Regions from separate parts of the Streptomyces sp. NPDC017940 genome, predicted to be linked through region 1. Evidence: riboswitches for the same ligand, from Rfam matches in the RefSeq annotation. Region 1 holds a riboswitch; the other holds the start of a gene.
What was found. Region 1 has a riboswitch for thiamine pyrophosphate ahead of thiC (phosphomethylpyrimidine synthase ThiC). Riboswitches for the same ligand answer to the same signal wherever they lie in the genome.
Positions count from the first base shown of each region.

Region 1 (4,206 bases):
CCTGAAGATGCTCGACCCCGAGCCCGCCTTCGCGGACACCCTGCTCACCGCCGGGTGGCTGTTCGGCGCGCTCACGGCGGGCGCCATCCTGGTCGCCGCGGTCGGTCTGCTCCTCACCGCCCTGCGCAACGGCTCCACCTCTCTTCAGGCAGGCTCGCACCATGAGCGGGACGAGGCGGTGGAGCGGGCCAGGGAAGCCTGGTGCCGGGCGCTTCTCGAGCGGGGCATCCTGCCCTTCCTGCGCGAGGCGCTCGCGGACCCGGACGCCACGGCGGCGCCCACGCCCCGCACGCCGTCCGCGGGACCTGCCGGGCGCATGCCGCAACTGGGCTACCACAGGCCGGGCTTCAGCAGCCCGGACGGCGGCTCGACCACCGGAACGCGTCCGAGCTACACCAGTCCGGACTTCTCGAGCCCGGACTACGGCGGTCCCGAGCACCGGCCGGACTGACCGGGAGCAGGTTCGTCCGGCCGCCGGACGAGCAGGTTCGTCCGGCCGCCGGACCGACCGGACGCCTGTCCGTCGGACCAGGCGAGCTCGGCACGTACCGCGGGAGAGGCGACGGGAAGATTGGCACCCTTGCGCAGGGAACTGGCAGTCATGCGGCCAGTCTGCCCAGCCCCGCGCCGCGGGGGTACCCGTGCTGTGGGGGTAACCGTGCTGTGGGGGTAACCGTGCTGTGGGGGTAATCGTGCTGTGGGCTCAGTCGGCCAACGGCAGATAGACCCGGTTCCCCGCCGCCGCGAACTCCTCGGACTTCTGCTGCATGCCCTCCTCGATCTCCGTCTGCGTGGTGCCGTGCTCACGCCGGATGTCCTGCGAGATCTTCATCGAGCAGAACTTCGGCCCGCACATCGAGCAGAAGTGCGCCGTCTTCGCCGGCTCGGCGGGCAGCGTCTCGTCGTGGAACTCCCGTGCCGTGACCGGGTCGAGGGCAAGGTTGAACTGGTCCTCCCACCGGAACTCGAAGCGGGCGTCCGAGAGCGCGTCGTCCCAGTCCTGCGCCCCCGGGTGCCCCTTGGCGAGGTCCGCCGCATGCGCCGCGATCTTGTACGTGATGACGCCGGTCTTCACGTCGTCGCGGTTGGGCAGGCCGAGGTGCTCCTTCGGCGTGACGTAGCAGAGCATCGCCGTGCCCCACCAGCCGATCATCGCGGCGCCGATGCCGGAGGTGATGTGGTCGTAGGCGGGAGCGATGTCCGTGGTCAGCGGGCCCAGCGTGTAGAACGGCGCCTCCTCGCAGATCTCCTGCTGGAGGTCGATGTTCTCCTTGATCTTGTGCATCGGGACGTGACCGGGGCCCTCGATCATCGTCTGTACGTGATGACGCTTGGCGATCCGGTTGAGTTCCCCGAGCGTGCGCAACTCCGCGAACTGCGCCTCGTCGTTGGCGTCCGCGATCGACCCGGGCCGGAGTCCGTCGCCGAGCGAGTACGTCACGTCGTACGCGGCGAGGATCTCGCACAGCTCCTCGAAGTGCTCGTAGAGGAAGCTCTCCTTGTGGTGCGCCAGGCACCAGGCCGCCATGATCGAACCACCGCGCGAGACGATACCGGTCTTGCGGTTCGCGGTGAGCGGCACGAACGGAAGGCGCACGCCCGCGTGCACCGTCATATAGTCCACGCCCTGCTCGGCCTGCTCGATGACCGTGTCCTTGTAGATCTCCCAGCTGAGCTCCTCGGCCCGGCCGTCGACCTTCTCCAAGGCCTGGTACAGCGGCACCGTGCCGATCGGCACGGGGGAGTTGCGCAGGACCCACTCGCGGGTCGTGTGGATGTTCCGGCCGGTGGACAGGTCCATGACCGTGTCGGCACCCCACTGCGTGGCCCACGTCATCTTGTCCACCTCCTCCTCGATGGAGGACGTGACCGCGGAGTTGCCGATGTTGGCGTTGACCTTCACCAGGAACTTCTTGCCGATGATCATCGGCTCGATCTCCGGGTGGTTCACGTTCGCGGGAAGCACCGCCCGGCCCGCGGCGATCTCGTCCCGCACCACCTCGGGCGCCATGCTCTCCCGGATGGCCACGTACTCCATCTCGGGCGTGATCTCCCCCCGCCGCGCGTACGCGAGCTGCGTCACGGCCTGCCCGTCGCGACTCCGGCGCGGCTGGCGCGGGCGGCCGGGGAACACCGCGTCGAGGTTCTTCAGGCCTCCGCGGGGCGAGGTGTGCTTGATGCCGTCGTCCTCGGGGCGGACCGGACGGCCCGCGTACTCCTCCGTGTCACCGCGGGCGATGATCCAGTTCTCCCGGAGCGGTGCGAGGCCCCGGCGGACGTCGGTGTCGATATCGGGGTCGGTGTACGGCCCCGAGGTGTCGTACAGCGTCACGGCCTTGCCGTTGGTGAGGTGCACCTGGCGGACCGGCACCCGCAGATCCGTGCGCGAGCCCTCCGGGCCCGCCACATACGCCTTGTGCCAGCCGTTGGACTTCCCGCCCCCGGCACCCTCGGTGCTGGAGGCAGGCGTGCGTGCGTCCGATGTGGTCATGAGACCTACTCCCTACGCCGGCATTACCCGGTAACAGGTTCGGCGGTCGACGCAGCCGTTTCCGTACGGTCCGAACCGGTATCTGCCCGTTCGTACGGAGGTCAGCGCCCTCTCAGCCCGGTGCTCCGAGCTCCCGCGATTGCAAAGGTGCCTCCACGCTAGCGTCCCATCGGGCGCGGTGAACAGAGGGCCCCCACCGTTCTTGCGATGATCGGGCCGTGACGACGACACCTACGCCCACCGGGCCCCCCACCCCGGAGCCGCACGGCCACAGCCACAGTCATGGCCCCGCAGCCCCCGTGTCCCAGCACCTGCGCAAGGTCATCGCCGCCGTCCTCATCCCCTTCGCCGCAGCGGTCCTCGTCGGCCTGGTGGTGCTGTGGCCGGGCGGCGCGCCCGCCCACGAACGCACCGGCGTCGGCTTCGACCGGCAGACCCAGTCGGCCACCGTGACCAAGCTGGACAAGCTCCCCTGCAAGGACCTCAACCCTTCGCAGACCCCGCCGGGCGGCGACACCTCCACCGCCGAGGGGCAGTCCGCCGAGGCCCGCACCCAGGGCACCTGCGGCCGCGCCACGATCAAGGTCACCAGCGGACCCGACAAGGGCCGCACCTTCACGGAGATCGTCCAGCCCGACGCCCCCCGGCAACTGCGCAAGGGCCAGGACCTGGTGGTCGCCTACGAGCCCAAGGCCCCCAAGGACCTGCAATACTCGGTCACCGATGTGAACCGCAAGGTCCCCATGGCCCTGCTCGCCGGCATCTTCGCCCTCGCGGTCGTCGCCGTGGGCCGCTTGCGGGGTGTCATGGCCCTGGTCGCCCTCGCGGTGAGCTTCCTGGTCCTGACCTTCTTCATCCTCCCGGCGATCCTCCAGGGCTCGAACCCGCTCGTCGTCGCCGTGGTCGGGGCGAGCGCCATCATGCTGTGCGCGCTCTACATGTGCCACGGCCTGACCGCGCGCACATCCGTCGCGGTGCTCGGCACCCTGGTCTCCCTCCTGCTCATCGGCCTGCTCGGCTCCCTGTTCATCGGCTGGGCCTCCCTCACCGGCAACACGGACGACAACACCGGCCTGATCCACGGCCTGTACCCCGACATCGACATGAGCGGCCTGCTGCTCGCCGGTGTCATCATCGGCTCCCTGGGCGTGCTCGATGACGTCACCGTCACCCAGACCTCCGCGGTCTGGGAGCTCCATCAGGCCAACCCGACGATGGGCCGCCGCGGTCTGTACCGCGCGGGCATCCGCATCGGCCGCGACCACATCGCCTCCGTCGTGAACACCCTCGTCCTCGCCTACGCGGGCGCCGCGCTGCCCCTCCTGCTGCTGTTCTCCATCGCCCAGAGCAGTGTCGGCACCGTCGCCAACAGCGAACTCGTGGCCGAGGAGATCGTCCGCACCCTCATCGGGTCCATCGGTCTCGTCGCCTCCGTTCCCGTCACCACCGCGCTCGCGGCCCTGGTCGTCTCCGCCGACCGCCCCGGCCCCACCACCCCCTCGTTGTCCGCCCCCACGCCCCCGTCGCCGACCCCGCCCGGAACCACGCCCCCCGCCTCCCCGGGCCGCCCGGCACCTCGTCGCCCCTCCTTGGCAGGCAAGGGCCGCCGCCGCAAGACGTGAGCCCTTGGTCCCAGTCCCGGCCCCGGCCCCTGCTCCAGCACCGGCGTCGACCCCGGCACGGCCCAAGTGCCATGAAATGCCCTGGTCCGCCAC
Region 1 is NZ_JBIRHJ010000008.1:452,240-456,445, reverse strand. It holds gene ACH4DX_RS28330 (hypothetical protein) at 1-451, shown strand, start outside; gene thiC (phosphomethylpyrimidine synthase ThiC) at 704-2,491, opposite strand; TPP riboswitch at 2,484-2,638, opposite strand; gene ACH4DX_RS28320 (YibE/F family protein) at 2,710-4,113, shown strand.

Region 2 (4,206 bases), on a different contig from region 1:
CACCAGGACGCCGAGCGGCAGCAGGATGAGCAGGGCGATCGTCAGGAGCACGAAGCCGAGCAGGCTCCACTGCCCGGCGCCGCGCGGCCGCCGCACCGCCGCCGCGGAGTCCACCAGCTTCAGCGCGCTCTCCCGCCTGCGCACCGTCCACGCGTGCACCGCGAGGACCCCGCCGACCGCCGCGAACTGCACGATCGTGAGCACCGCGGCCGTCGGCAGGTCGAGGAGCTGCGCCGTCTGGCGGTAGATCTCGACTTCGAGCGTCGAGTACGCGGGCCCTCCCAGGATCTGTACGACCCCGAACGACGTGAACGTGAACAGGAACACCATCAGGGCCGCCGCCGCCACGGCGGGCGCGAGGGCCGGCAGTGTCACCGACCACCAGGCGCGCGGGCGGGAGGCCCCGAGCATCCGCGCGGCCTCCTCCTGCCGCGGGTCGAGCTGCGACCAGAGCCCGCCGACGGTGCGGACGACGACGGCGTAGTTGAAGAAGACGTGGGCGAGCAGGATCGCCCACACCGTGGTGTCCAGGCGTACGCCCCACAGCTCGTCGAGGAGGCCGCCGCGCCCGACGAGGGCGAGGAAGGCCGTGCCGACGACGACGGTCGGCAGCACGAAAGGCACGGTGACGACCGCCCGCAGCACCTGCTTGCCCCGGAAGTCGAAGCGCGCGAAGACATAGGCGCCGGGGAGCGCGATCAGCAGCGTGAGCCCCGTCGAGGCGAGCGCCTGCCAGGTGGTGAACCACAGGACCTGTTGGATGTCGGACTGCCCGAGCACCTCGCCGATCCGCCCGAACCGCCAGCTGCCGTCCACCTTCAGGCCGCGCGCGACGATCGCGGCGACCGGCACGGCGAAGAACACGGCGAAGAACGCGACGGGCAGCGCCAACAGGGCGAGCCGCGTCGCGCTTCCGCACCGGTCCCGGCGGCGGCCGGGGCCCCCGCGCCCCGACCGGGAGCCCCCGGGCCCGCCGTCCGCACCGGCAGGCGCCTCGGCTACTTCAGAACGAGCGAGGTCCACGACTTGACCCACTGCTCACGGTGGTCGGCGATCCGCTTCGGCGCCATGGTCTGCGGCTCGTCGACCCGCGCACCGAACTTCCGGAACAGTTCGGGCGTCCGCACGCCCTCCCGCACCGGGTTCACGAACATCTGGAGCGGCAGGTCGCCCTGGAACTTCTCGCTGATCATGAAGTCGAGGAGCGCCTTGCCGCCCTTCTCGTTCTTCGCGCCCTTGAGCAGGCCCGCGTACTCGATCTGCCGGAAGCAGGTGCCGGTGGCGACCCCGGTGGGGGCCTCCTCGGGCTGCGGCTTGGCGTAGAGCACCTCGACGGGCGGCGACGAGGCGTACGACACGACGAGCGGCCGGTCGCCCTTGGCCTTCTTGCCTCCGGCCGACCCCGAGAACTCCTCGTTGTAGGCCTGCTCCCAGCCGTCGACGACCTTGACGCCGTTGGCCTTCAGCTTCTTCCAGTAGCCCTGCCAGCCGTCGTCGCCGTACTTCGCGGCGGTGCCGAGCACGAAGCCGAGGCCGGGCGAGGACGTCGAGGCGTTCTCCGTGACGAGGAGGTTCTTGTACCGCGGCTCGATCAGGTCGTCGAAGGACTTCGGCGGCGCGAGCTTCTTGTCGGCGAAGTACTTCTTGTCGTAGTTCACACAGATGTCGCCGGAGTCGACGGGCGTGACGCCCTTCTCGCCCCCGGCGGGCCGGTACCGCGCCGCGACCCGGTCCAGGCCCTTGGCCTCGTACGACTCGAAGACCCCGTGGTCGAGCGCGCGGGAGAGCAGGGTGTTGTCGACACCGAAGAAGACGTCGCCCTGCGGGTTGCCCTTGGACAGGATCGCCTTGTTCACGGCCTGCCCGGCGTCGCCGTCCTCGAGGACGCGGACCTTGTAGCCGGACGTCTTCTCGAAGTCCTTCAGGACGCCCTTGGAGACGGTGAAGGAGTCGTGCGTCACCAGGGTCACGGACGTGGAGTCGGATGTGTCGCCGCCCCCGGAGCCGCACGCGGTGACCGCGACGAGCCCGATGCCCACGGCGATCGCCGTGACCGAGGCCTTCTTGATGGTGCTCACGGAAAACATTCCTCCTGGAGTGACCAGGAAGAGACGCGGCCCTGTCCGGGACGGCAGGGACCGCGGTCCTCTGCGTCCCGGGCAGGGCGCAACAGCTTGAGTGGTGACCGAACTTCCTACCCAGAATGACCTGGGCGAGGTTCAGAGGGTCTGCGGCCGATACCGCACTCTCAGCGCTGTGGCGCTCCCCTGTCGGAATATGAAGATGTCAGTACGCCCGCCAGCGTACCCCCAGGCCGGGGCGGTACCACCTTCCGGCCGCGGCGGTACTACCTCTCGGCCGCCGCGAGCTGCCCGCACGCCCCGTCGATCTCCTGGCCGCGGGTGTCCCGGATGGTGACCGGCACCGCGTGGGCGGCGATGGCCTCGACGAACGCCTTCTCGTCCTCGGGACGGGACGCGGTCCACTTCGAGCCGGGCGTGGGGTTCAGCGGGATCAGGTTGACGTGCACCGGCTTGCCCTTGAGCAGCCGCCCGAGCCGGTCGCCGCGCCAGGCCTGGTCGTTGATGTCACGGATCAGCGCGTACTCGATGGAGAGCCGGCGGCCCGAGCGGTCCGCGTACTCCCATCCGGCGTCCATGACCTCACGCACCTTCCAGCGCGTGTTGACCGGGACGAGGGTGTCGCGCAGCTCGTCGTCGGGGGCGTGCAGCGAGATGGCGAGACGGCACTTGAAGCCCTCGTCCGCGAACCGGTGGATCGCGGGCACCAGGCCGACCGTGGAGACGGTGATGCCGCGCTGGGAGAGGCCCACACCGTCGGGCTCGGGGTCGGTGAGGCGGCGGATCGCGCCCACCACGCGGTTGTAGTTCGCCAGCGGCTCGCCCATGCCCATGAAGACGATGTTCGAGAGCCGGGCGGGGCCGCCGGGGATCTCGCCGTCCCTGAGGGCCCGCATGCCGTCGACGATCTGGTGCACGATCTCGGCGGTCGACAGGTTCCGGTCCAGGCCCGCCTGGCCCGTGGCGCAGAACGGGCAGTTCATGCCGCAGCCCGCCTGGGAGCTGATGCACATCGTGACCCGGTCCGGGTACCGCATGAGGACCGACTCCACCAGCGTGCCGTCGAACAGCCGCCACAGGGTCTTACGGGTCGTGTCGTCGTCGCAGCTGATGTGCCGCACGACCGACATCAGCTCCGGAAGCAGCGCCTCCTGGAGCTTGCCCCGGGCACCGGCGGGAATGTCCGTCCACTGCTCGGGCTCGTGCGCGTACCGCGCGAAGTAGTGCTGCGACAGCTGCTTGGCGCGAAACGGCTTCTCCCCGACGGCGGCGACGGCTTCCTTCCGCTCGGCGGGCGAGAGGTCGGCGAGGTGCCGCGGCGGCTTCTTGGCTCCGCGGGGGGCGACGAAAGTGAGTTCTCCGGGCTTAGGCATAACCCACCCAGTGTCGCAGATCAACTCGGGGAGCCCAGGCCGGAGCGGGATGGGGGTCACCTGTGGTGCCGACTGTCGGCGTTGGTCGGCCTCGAACGGCGCAGGGACGGCCCAGGACTCAGCCAGCCCAGACCGGCTGTGTGCGGGCAACGCCGCCACCGCCCGTCACGTCATCTGCACGGGAGCAACGGGGAGCTGCTCCTTGTAGGGCCACGTAAAGGTGCGGCCGGGTTCGAGGTGGGCGTCTCCCCAGTGGATGGCATGGATGCCGTTCTCGACGTCGGCCGTGAAGAACACACAGACCAGCTTGGTGGAGGCTCCCAGCTCCTCGAAGGCCTCATGCAGTCCCAGGTACTCCTCGGTCGCAAAGTCCTCGTCGACATCGAACAGGCCTTCCGGGTGCTGCGGCCCGTGTGCCCGAAGCAGCCGGTGCCGGGTGGGCGACGCATTGGCGGGCAGTCGGGCCGGTCCAACGGCCTCGGCCTGTCCGCGTACCGGAACGGGAAGAGTGCGTGATCGTTGATCACCGCATACTCATATCCGCGCACGTCTCGCACGGCTTCCTCCAGCCCCCGAACCGTCTCCGCCAGGTTCTCGCGCACCAGCCCCGCAAGGGCGACACCGTACGGACTCCGCTTCTTCAGTCCCGCAGCGAGATGCGCGGCATGAGCCTTCCCGTGCGCCTTGGCCAGCTGCTCAGGGACCGCAACGGCAAGCGCGCCGGCGTGCCGCCCGAACCGCTCGACCGCCCA
Region 2 is NZ_JBIRHJ010000012.1:110,068-114,273, forward strand. It holds gene ACH4DX_RS32545 (ABC transporter permease) at 1-1,023, opposite strand, end outside; gene ACH4DX_RS32550 (thiamine ABC transporter substrate binding subunit) at 999-2,087, opposite strand; TPP riboswitch at 2,174-2,279, opposite strand; gene rlmN (23S rRNA (adenine(2503)-C(2))-methyltransferase RlmN) at 2,348-3,454, opposite strand; gene ACH4DX_RS32560 (hypothetical protein) at 3,620-3,751, opposite strand; gene ACH4DX_RS32565 (hypothetical protein) at 3,794-3,970, shown strand.
Region 2: another riboswitch for thiamine pyrophosphate. It lies ahead of ACH4DX_RS32550 (thiamine ABC transporter substrate binding subunit); the one in region 1 lies ahead of thiC (phosphomethylpyrimidine synthase ThiC).